2 regions of the Micromonospora sp. NPDC047670 genome follow, and region 2 is predicted to be linked to the other one. Evidence: riboswitches for the same ligand, from Rfam matches in the RefSeq annotation. Region 2 holds a riboswitch; the other holds the start of a gene.

The links. Region 2 has a riboswitch for cyclic di-AMP ahead of ACGF7U_RS04980 (coiled-coil domain-containing protein). Riboswitches for the same ligand answer to the same signal wherever they lie in the genome.
Region 1: linked by a shared signal. The riboswitch ahead of ACGF7U_RS24220 (C39 family peptidase) and the one ahead of ACGF7U_RS04980 (coiled-coil domain-containing protein) in region 2 are both predicted to bind cyclic di-AMP.

Annotation. Positions count from the first base shown of each region.
Region 1 covers NZ_JBIDDA010000011.1:137,568-142,134, forward strand. The annotation lists gene ACGF7U_RS24210 (CDP-glycerol glycerophosphotransferase family protein) at 1-600, shown strand, start outside; gene ACGF7U_RS24215 (alpha/beta fold hydrolase) at 653-1,396, opposite strand; gene ACGF7U_RS24220 (C39 family peptidase) at 1,503-2,348, opposite strand; cyclic di-AMP (ydaO/yuaA leader) riboswitch at 2,576-2,717, opposite strand; gene ACGF7U_RS24225 (hypothetical protein) at 3,003-3,761, opposite strand; gene ACGF7U_RS24230 (hypothetical protein) at 3,967-4,431, opposite strand.
Region 2 covers NZ_JBIDDA010000002.1:79,467-84,033, forward strand. The annotation lists gene ACGF7U_RS04970 (1-phosphofructokinase family hexose kinase) at 1-39, opposite strand, end outside; gene ACGF7U_RS04975 (SRPBCC family protein) at 210-677, shown strand; gene ACGF7U_RS04980 (coiled-coil domain-containing protein) at 778-1,848, opposite strand; cyclic di-AMP (ydaO/yuaA leader) riboswitch at 1,862-1,993, opposite strand; gene ACGF7U_RS04985 (cation diffusion facilitator family transporter) at 2,147-3,064, opposite strand; gene ACGF7U_RS04990 (HelD family protein) at 3,154-4,567, opposite strand, start outside.

The sequences.
Region 1 (4,567 bases), on a different contig from region 2:
CCGGTGGCCGAGGCGCTGCTGCGCGGGCTGCTGGCGCGGGGCGCGACGGTGATCCTGCGGGCCCACCCGTACACGTCGCAGAACCCGGCCTCGGCACGGCAGCTGGGGCGGCTCACCGAACTGCTGGCCGCGGACCGCGCCCGCAGCGGCCGGCAGCACGTCTTCGGCGCCGCCGCGCGCGAGCTGACCCTGGCCGAGTGCGCGAACCGCTCGGACGCGCTGGTCTCCGACGTGTCGGGGGTGATCTCCGACTACCTCTACTCGGGCAAGCCGTACGCGGTGACGGACATGGGCGGCGAGGGCGACCGGTTCGCCGAGCGGTTCCCGCTGGCCGGCTCGGGCTACGTGCTGCGCCGCGACATGTCCAACGTGGACGAGGTGCTGACCGCGCTGCTCGACACCGACCCGCTGGCCTCGGCCCGCTGGGCGACCCGGACCCGTTACCTGGGCGACTTCCCCGCCGAGTCGTACGCCGAGGCGTTCCTCGACGCCGCGCGGCGGCAGCTCGACGCGGGCTGGAACCCGCCGACCCCGCGCGCCGCCGGCGGGGCCGACCTGCCGGTCGAGCCGGACGAGGCGTCCCTCTCCCCCCGCACGTGACCCGGCCCGCGCTCCGGTGCCCGTCGGCCCGGACGCGGCCGCATCGCACGGGTCAGCGGTAGGGGTCGACGAGGGCCAGGACCGCCTCGGGATCCTCGACGTGCGCGTTGTGGCCCAGGCCGGGCAGGGTGGCAACCGGTACGCCCAGCTCCTTGAGCTGAGCGTCGGTGACCATGGGGTCGTGCTCGCCGCGGGCGAGCAGCACCGGCACGTCGGTCGCCGCCAGCAGGGCGGGCAGGTCCGGCTCGCCCACCCCGAACGCGGCCGGGTCCATGGCCAGCCGCCAGCGGCCGTCGACCTGCCGCAGCCCGGCCCCGACCGCGGGGTCGTCCGGCGCGAGGAGGCCGGTCAGGCCGGCCACCCGCAGGTAGCGGCGGGCGGCCTCGTCCCGACTGGCGAACCAGGTCACCGGGCGGTCGGCCAACTCCCGGGCCTTCGCCAGCTCGGCCGGCGACCAGACGGCCTTGATGCCGAGCCCGACCACGGCGTCGACCGGCAGCCCGGCGCCGCGGGCGGCCAGCGCCAGCCCGACCACGCCGCCGAGGGAGTGCCCCAGCACGACGAGCCGGTCCCCCGCCGCGAGCCCCACGGCGACCCGGTCGGCCAGCCCGGCGAACGAGTACGCCGGCAGCGGCGGCGACCAGCCGTGGCCGGCGAGGTCCGGCGCCAGCCACCGCCCCGCCCACCGGCGCTCCAGCAGCGGCGCCCAGGGCAGCCACACGTCGCCGGTCGCGCCCATGCCGTGCAGCAGCAGCAGGACGCGTCGACCGTCCCGGTCACCTGATTCATCGGCCATGCGCCGCAGTGTGCCACCCGCCGGACGCCCCGGCGAGGGCCCTGACCCGGAGACGACACCGGGCGCCGTCTCCCCCCGGGGGGAGGCCGACGCCCGACGGGTCGTCTCAGGCGGAGTAGCCGCGGGTGGCGGCCCAGTTCGCCAGGGCGACGGTGGACATCCAGTACGAGGCGGTCGCCGGGTTCGCCGAGTCGGCGATCTTCACCAGCCGCCCCTCGTCCTGGTAGCCCACGACGGCGATGTAGTGGCCGCCGGGGAACGAGTGCCAGCCGCCGTCGGTGTCCGTGGCGCTGCCGGCGATGTTCACCACGACGCCCCGCCCGTCGCTGATGGCGGCGACCACGTCGGCCTGGAGCCGGTCCATCTGCGCCGGGGTCGCGGCGTTGCCCGGGATCATCCGGGTCCGGTACGGGTCGCCCTTCACCGTCGCGTTCAGCACCCGGGTGGTGTCCTCGGCGGAGTCGGTGCCCATCTCGTCGGTGCCCAGCTGGGCGCCGAGGGCGTCCTGGCTGCGCGCGACGCCGGCGGCGCTGAGGGCGTGCCGGACGGCGGCCGGGCCACAGTTGTAGAAGGTGGTCTGGGCCTCGTAGTCGTAGTCCAGGGTCTTGGACTTCGGGGGCTTCGGCGGCTCCGGCTTGCGGGTCAGGTCGGGGTTCGGCGCGGCGCTGGTGGCGCTGGCCGAGGGAGCGGCGCTGGACGCGACCGCGGCGGCGGTCGACGGGGCGGCCGCGACGCGGGCCTCGCCGCGCGAGGCGGCGGTGTCGTCACGCGATTCGGTCACGGCCACCGGGGCCTGTGCGGCGGCGGGCGCCTCGTCGGCGCCGGCCAGCAGCGCGCCGGTGCCCGACGCCAGCACGAGCGCCGCGGCGGACGCGGCGGCCACCTGGTAGGGACGCTCGGACGTGAGGCGACGAAGCTGTCGCTTGAGGTGGTGCTTCACGGTTTCCTCCACGGGCTCGGGGGGTGAGCGGCCGTCGGTCCGCCGCAGGGGGAACCGACCGCGCGGACGGGGTCCGGGCGGGGTGGTGGGCCACTCAGGGGATTTGCGCCCGGGATGCCGGGCGACGGGCGGTGACCGGTGGGGTCAGCTCGCGGCGTGCGGCCGGGCGAGCGCGGGCACCGCGGCGCCGTGGAGGCGGCGGGTCGAGCGGGGGGTGGGTGGGTGCTGCACGAGGATGGAACTCCTTCCGACGCCGCCGACCGGGTTAGCTGACGGATTCGGGCGGGAAGAACGCCCTACCACGGGCCGTGGCCCGCGGATTCACCCCGGTGTTGCACTGGGTCCCCGGCTCGTCTGTGCGCGATTAGGCGGGTCGGCGCGGCGTCGCCTCTTGCGAACGGGTACCGCACCGGACGGGCCGACATTACTGGCCGGCCCGCGCCCTGCCAACCCGCCCCCACCTGCTTAAACCTTGATCGCGGGACTTTTTTGCGGGCAGTTTGGCACTGACGTGACTCAATGGAACAGTCGTTTTCCGGCGCGCCCTCGGTCGACAACCGGACGACCGGCCGACTTCGGCGCGGAATGGTTGGCGGAATTCGGCCGGGCCGCGCCCGATGACCGATTCGACCGCGCTGTGACCGGCGTCACCGAAGCCGGCCCGCGTCAGCCCACCCGCGCCGGGCGCCAGCGCGCGGCGGCCGCGGGGCGGTGCGCCTCGGTCGCCGGGCGGGCTGCGGGGAGCCGACCCGGCCGGAGCCGGACCGCCGCTGCGTACGCCTCCGCGGCCAGGGCACGCGCCGCCTCGGCGGCCAGGTCGGCGTCCCGCCACGCCAGCCGCTCCCGCTCGGCGGCGGCCCGGTAGCCGGCCCGCTTCGCGTCGCGTACCGCCCGAGCCAGCAGGATCTCCTGCTCGGCCGGGTGCCGGCGCGGATCCCAGCCCGCCCGGTGACCGAACACGTCGCTGAGTTGGCGGGCGGTCAGGTCACCGCGCCAGTGGGCGGCCATCGCCGCGTGGTGCAGCCAGCGCTCCCGGGCGGCGTACTCGGCGGGCGTGCGCGGGGTGCGGGGAGGGGGCAGGGCAGCAGCCCCGGTGAACCGGCGGGCGGCCGTCTCCGCCTCGTCGTACGCCTGCCAGGCCCGGTCGACCTCCTCCTGCGCGGCGAGCCAGGCGGCCCGCCGCCGCCGGGCGGTCCGGGCCGCACGCTCCGCCGCGACGGCCACCTCCTCCGCGTAGCGACGCAGGTCGGTCGCCTCGGCCGCCGGGTCGTCGGCGGGCGTCGGGGCCGGCTCGTCGGCGGACGGAACCCGCTCGGGGCGGGCGACCAGGACGGCGAGCACGGTCAGGGCCAGCAGGAGCAGGGCGGACCAGATGGCGGCGGCCCGCGGCACCTCGATCAGGAACTGGTAGAAGACGGTCTCCATGGTCGGCACCTCACGGGTAGCGAGTGCGGCAGCGGGGGCACCGCGGCGGGGAGCGGCGACGCCGCACCCCGCCGCCGGACGGGTGCGGGTGGTGGGGGGGCACAGGACGGGCACCTGTCGATGCCTGCGGTGGCGGAAGGGGCCTTCCCGACGCCTCGCGGCGGACGCGGTCGCGGGGCACGTCGGCCCGGCGGGATGGTGCGGGTCAGTCGCGCGGCGGGGCCCGGGGGCCGGCGGCGCCCGGCGTGTGCCCGGCCGGCGCGTGGGCCGGACCGGCGGCGACAGCCACACCGGCCTGGCCCGGGTCGGCCGGGGCGGCGAGGGCGGCGAGGGCGCTGGCGGCCCGCTCGTCGGCGCCGGCGACGCGGTCGTCGCCGACCCGGCGGCAGCCCGGCAGGTCGACGGAGACCGCCGTGACGGGGGCCGCCACGGCCGGGGGCACCGTGCCGGGGATCGCCGTGGCCCCGGGCAGCCCCGCATGGGCGGGGGCGACGGGGAACGTCCCGGCATGGGCCGGGGCGACGGGGAGCGCCCCGGCGTCGGCCGGGAGGGCGGCGGGGAGTGCCCCGGCACCGACGGCGAACGCGACCGCGACGGCGAGGCCGGTCAGCAGCCGCGCGGCCCACCGCGCCACCCACCACAGGGGACAGGTGAGCGCGACGGGGAGCACGCGACCACGCTACCGCCGACGCCGCCGGTCCGCATCGCCGCCGGGCGTGTCGGCGCGGGCCGTACCGACCAGGGTGGACGCGGTCCCCGGCCGCCCGCGCGGGCGGGCCCGCACCCCGGTCGGCCCGCGCCGCGCC
Region 2 (4,567 bases):
CCGGGGCGTGGGCGCGAAGACCATCACGTGCCCGCTCATCCGTCGTACCCGTTCATGCTCCCGCCTCCGCCGACGCTCGGTGACCCTTCAACAGCCGACGGTAGTCGGGCCGGAGGGCGGTTGGCCGGCATCCGCGCCGGTACGGGCGCGCCGTTGCCACCGCGCCGCGCGTGCGCGACGATCGGTCGACGGCAACGTGGGGAGACAGCGTGCTCAGGCGGGATTCCTTCAGCTACACCGTCCAGGCGCGCTGCTCCCTGGCCGAGGCCGCCGGGTTGCTCGCGGACCCGGCCCGGCAGGAGGACCTGCATCCGCTGATCGTCCGGGTCCGCCGGGTGGTGCCGCCCCGGCCCGGCGCGCGGGCCAGTTACCTCATCACCGACCGGTTGGCCGCCGGGCCGCTGCGGCTGCCGATCACCTACCAGGCCGATGTCCTGGTGGCCGGGCCGGAAGAGATCGTCACCGTGGCGCGGCAGCGGCCGGCCACCACCGTGCGCAACCGGACCCGGCTGCGGGCCGAGCCGGACGGCGTCGTCCGGATCGAGGTCGAGATCACCCTCGCCGCGCCCGCGCCGCTCTTCGGCTACGCCTTCCGTCAGGCGCGCGCGGCCCACCTGGGGCTGGCCGCCCGGCTGGGCGCCGTGCTGGACCGCGACTCCGGGCCGCCGGCCGGCTGAGCGCGGACGCCGACGACGCCCGACAGGCCCGCCCGGGCCGACGGGCGTACGCGTGGCACGGCCCCGGCGACCCGACGGGCGGGTCACCGGGGCCGGGGCGTCAGTAGACCGACAGGTGCACGTGGTTGGTGTGGTCGCTGGACGGGTCGCCGTTGGCGCCGCTGTACGACTTCCACCCGCTGCTGGGCAGCCAGATCTGCCTGTACCAGATCACGTAGAGCACGGCCAGCCGGTCGGCGTTCCTGACGAAGTACGCCGCCAGGTTGTTGCCGTACGTCCGGTCGCCGCCGGTGGCGTCGCCGCCGAACCCGCCCTTCTGCGCCGCGAAGTCGCAGGCCCGGCCCTTCGGGTGCTCGCCGGAGCCGCCGGGGCGGTAGCAGGAGACGTAGCGGGTGAAGCCGGCCGCCTTGGCCTGGTTGAGCGCGTGCAGGGTGCGCGGGGTGATGCAGCCGTTGGCGGGGGTGGGGTCGTTGACGCTGCACGACTCGGACGGCCAGGAGCCGTCGGAGTTGCGCGGCGCCGGCTTCGCCGTCGCGGTCGAGGTGCCGCGCGGCGCGCTGCCCCCGCCCGCGGCCTGCTGCTTCCGGTTGGCCACCGTCAGCGCCCGCTCGGCCTGCTCCTTGCGCTTGGCCATCAGCGTGACCTGCTTGCGCTGCTCCCGGATCTCGCCGTCCAGGGCGAGCTTGGTGCGGGTGGCCGCGTCGCGGGTCTCCTGAAGCTCGCGCAGGGCCCGGTCCTCGTTGGCGGCCACCGCGTCGAGGGCGGCGGCCCGGTCCATGAAGCCGTCCGGTGAGTTGCTGTTGAGCAGCGCGGACGCGACGCCGAGCCGGCCGCTGCGGTAGGCCACCCCGGCGATCTCGCCGACCTTCTCCGTCCGCTCGGTCAGCTGGGTCTCGGTCGTCTTGAGCTGCGCGGCGAGCTGCTGCTGCCGCCTGACCGACGTGTCGAGGGCCCGCTTGGCGTCGAGGTAGCCCTTGCTGGCGGCCTCCAGTTGGGCCCGCAGGGCGGGCGTGCCGCCCTCCTCGTCCTGCCCCGGCGCCGCGGCGAGCAGTCCGGCGCGGGGAGTGGCCGCCGCCGGGGCGGCGGTGACCGGGGCGACCGCGGCGCCGAGGGCGAGCGTCGCGGCGATCAGGGCCGCCATCCGGGCGGCGCGTCGTCGTACAGGTGCCATCACTGGCATACACGTGTCCTTCCGTCAGCCGCCGACCGGGTTAGCTGACGGGTTCGGGACGGAAGATCCCTACCGCTGACGCGGATGCACCCCACGAACATGGTTCCCCGGTTCGCCCCACCGGGCGATTAGGCGGCGGCCATCGCCGGCACCGGTGGGTGCCGCCTGGCGAAGGCCGGAACCGAGCCTACCGGTGCCGGTGTGACTGGTGCAGCGGGAGTGACTGCGGGTGACTGTCCGCTTACCGTCAAATCCGACATAAGTTGACAATACTCGCCCAGATTTAAGGTTGTGCTCATTACCACTCAACCGACCCGCAGGCCCCGGGGGACGTTCCGGGCTCGATCTGGAGCGTGGCGTGCTCGATCCGGAAGTCCTCGTGCAGCGCCGACCGGGCCGCGGTGAGGACCGCGCCGACCTCCGCGCCCGGTGCCATCGTCAGGTGCGCCGAGGCTACCTCCATGCCGGAGGTCAGCGTCCAGACGTGCAGGTCGTGCACCTCGGCGACGCCCGGCACGGCGGCCAGCCGGTCGTGCACCTTGGTGACCTCGAGGTGCTCCGGCGCGGCCTGCACCAGGATGCGCAGCGCGGCGCGCCCGAGCCGCCAGGTGCGGGGCAGGATGAACAGCCCGATCGCCACCGCCACCAGCGGGTCGGCCCACCACCAGTCGGTGACGGTGATCAGCAGCGCCGCGCCGATCACGCCGAGTGAGCCCAGCAGGTCGCCCAGCACCTCCAGGTAGGCGCCCTGCAGGTTGATGCTCTCCTTGGCCCCGGAGCGCAGCAGGGCGAAGGCGCCCACGTTGGCGAGCAGGCCGAGCAGGGCCACCGCGAGCATCGGGCCGGCAAGCACCTCCGGCGGGTCGCCGAACCGGCGGACCGCCTCGACGACCACGTAGACCGCGACGCCGGAGAGCAGCACGGCGTTGGCGAGGGCGGCCAGCACCTCCAACCGGTAGAGGCCGAAGGTGCGCTGCGGGTCCGCCCCGGCCCGCCGGGTGGCGGTGATCGCGGCGAGCGCCATGCCGATGCCGAGCACGTCGGTGAACATGTGCCCCGCGTCGCTGAGCAGGGCCAGCGAGCCGGTGCGGAAGGCGGTCACCGCCTCCGCCACCATCAGGGCGCCGAGCAGCGCGAACGCGGCCCAGAGCCGACCCCGGTGGCGGTGCGCGGCGTTCGCGACCGACCCGTGGTGGTGGTCATGACCTGCGCCCACGCGCCCACCCTCCGTCACCCGTCCGGATCCGCGTCCAAACTATGCTCACATCGCAATATATGCAAGTGGCCGCGGGGCGGGCCGGCGGCTCAGCCGACCGGGTCGACGGTGGTCAGCCGCTGGGTGGCCCGGGAGAGCGCGACGTAGAGCGTGCGTACGCCCGAGCCCGGGTCCGCCCGGATCTCGCCCGGGGCGACCAGGACCACCCCGTCGTACTCCATGCCCTTGGCCTCCAGGCTGGTCACCACCTGCAGGCGCGGCGCGGCCAGCCCGCCCAGCCACCCGGCCACCTCGTCCCGGCGGGGCACCGGGGTGATCACGCCGACGGTGCCCTCCACCTCGGCGAGCAGGGCCGTGGCCGCCTCCACCACGGCGGTCTCCAGCTCCGCCGGCGGCACCACCAGCTCGACCGGGTCGACGCCGGTGGAGCGCACCGCCGTGGGCAGCGGGAGGTCGGGGTGGAGCCGGCGGATCTCGGCCGCCGCGACCGCGAAGATCTCCGCCGAGTTGCGGTAGTTCGTGGTGAGGGTGAAGTGGTGCCGCTTGCGCCGGCCCAGCGCCTGGTCGCGGGCCCGGGACAGCTCGTCCGGGTCCCCGGTCCAGGCCGTCTGCGCCGGGTCGCCCACCACCGTCCACGAGGCCAGCCGCCCGCGCCGGCCGATCATGCGCCACTGCATCGGCGAGACGTCCTGCGACTCGTCGACCACCACGTGCGCGTACTCCCGGTAGTCCTCCGGGCGCTGGCGGGCCGCCTCGCGGGCGGCGCGCTGCCGGTCGGCGAACGTGCTCAGCTCGCGCACCCCGCCGGCCAACTGGTACGGGTCCCGCTTCGGCCGGGCCGGCTTCATCGGCTTGCCGAGCAGCGCGTCCAGCTCGTCCAGCAGCGCGATGTCGGCGATCGTCAGCCCGGCGCGGTCCAGGCTCCGGTACGCCTCCGCCAACAGCCGGATCTCGGCCCCGGAGAGGATCCCGCCGGCGTACCGGCGCAGCCGGTCGGGGCGGGCCAGCCAGCCCAGCACGTGTCGCGGGTGCAGTCGCGGCCACCACGCCTTGAGGAACTCCCGGAACTCCGGCCGCTCGACGATCTCGTCCTCGAACGCGCGCTGCTCGGGCAGCCGGCCGATGCCCAGCCGGCGGGCCTGGGCCCAGAGCGCGGCGAGGACGCCGTCGAAGCCGGCGCGGCGCACCTCGTTGCGGCGGGCGCCCCGGGGCATCGCCCGGTCCCGGACGGCGTCCAGCTCGCGGCGGTCCAGCCGGAGCAGCTCGCCCCGGTAGAGCAGGCGCAGCTCGGTGGGCCCCTCCGGCACCGCGTCCCGGGCGGCCCGCTCCAGCACCCGGCGCATCCGCAGCGAGCCCTTGACGGCCGCCACGGCCGGCGGGTCGGTGCGGGTGGCGCTCATGCCCGGGAAGAGGGTGCCCAGCGAGTGCAGCGTGGCGGTGTCCTCACCGAGCGAGGGCAGCACCGAGGCGATGTACTCGACGAAGACCGAGGACGGGCCGACC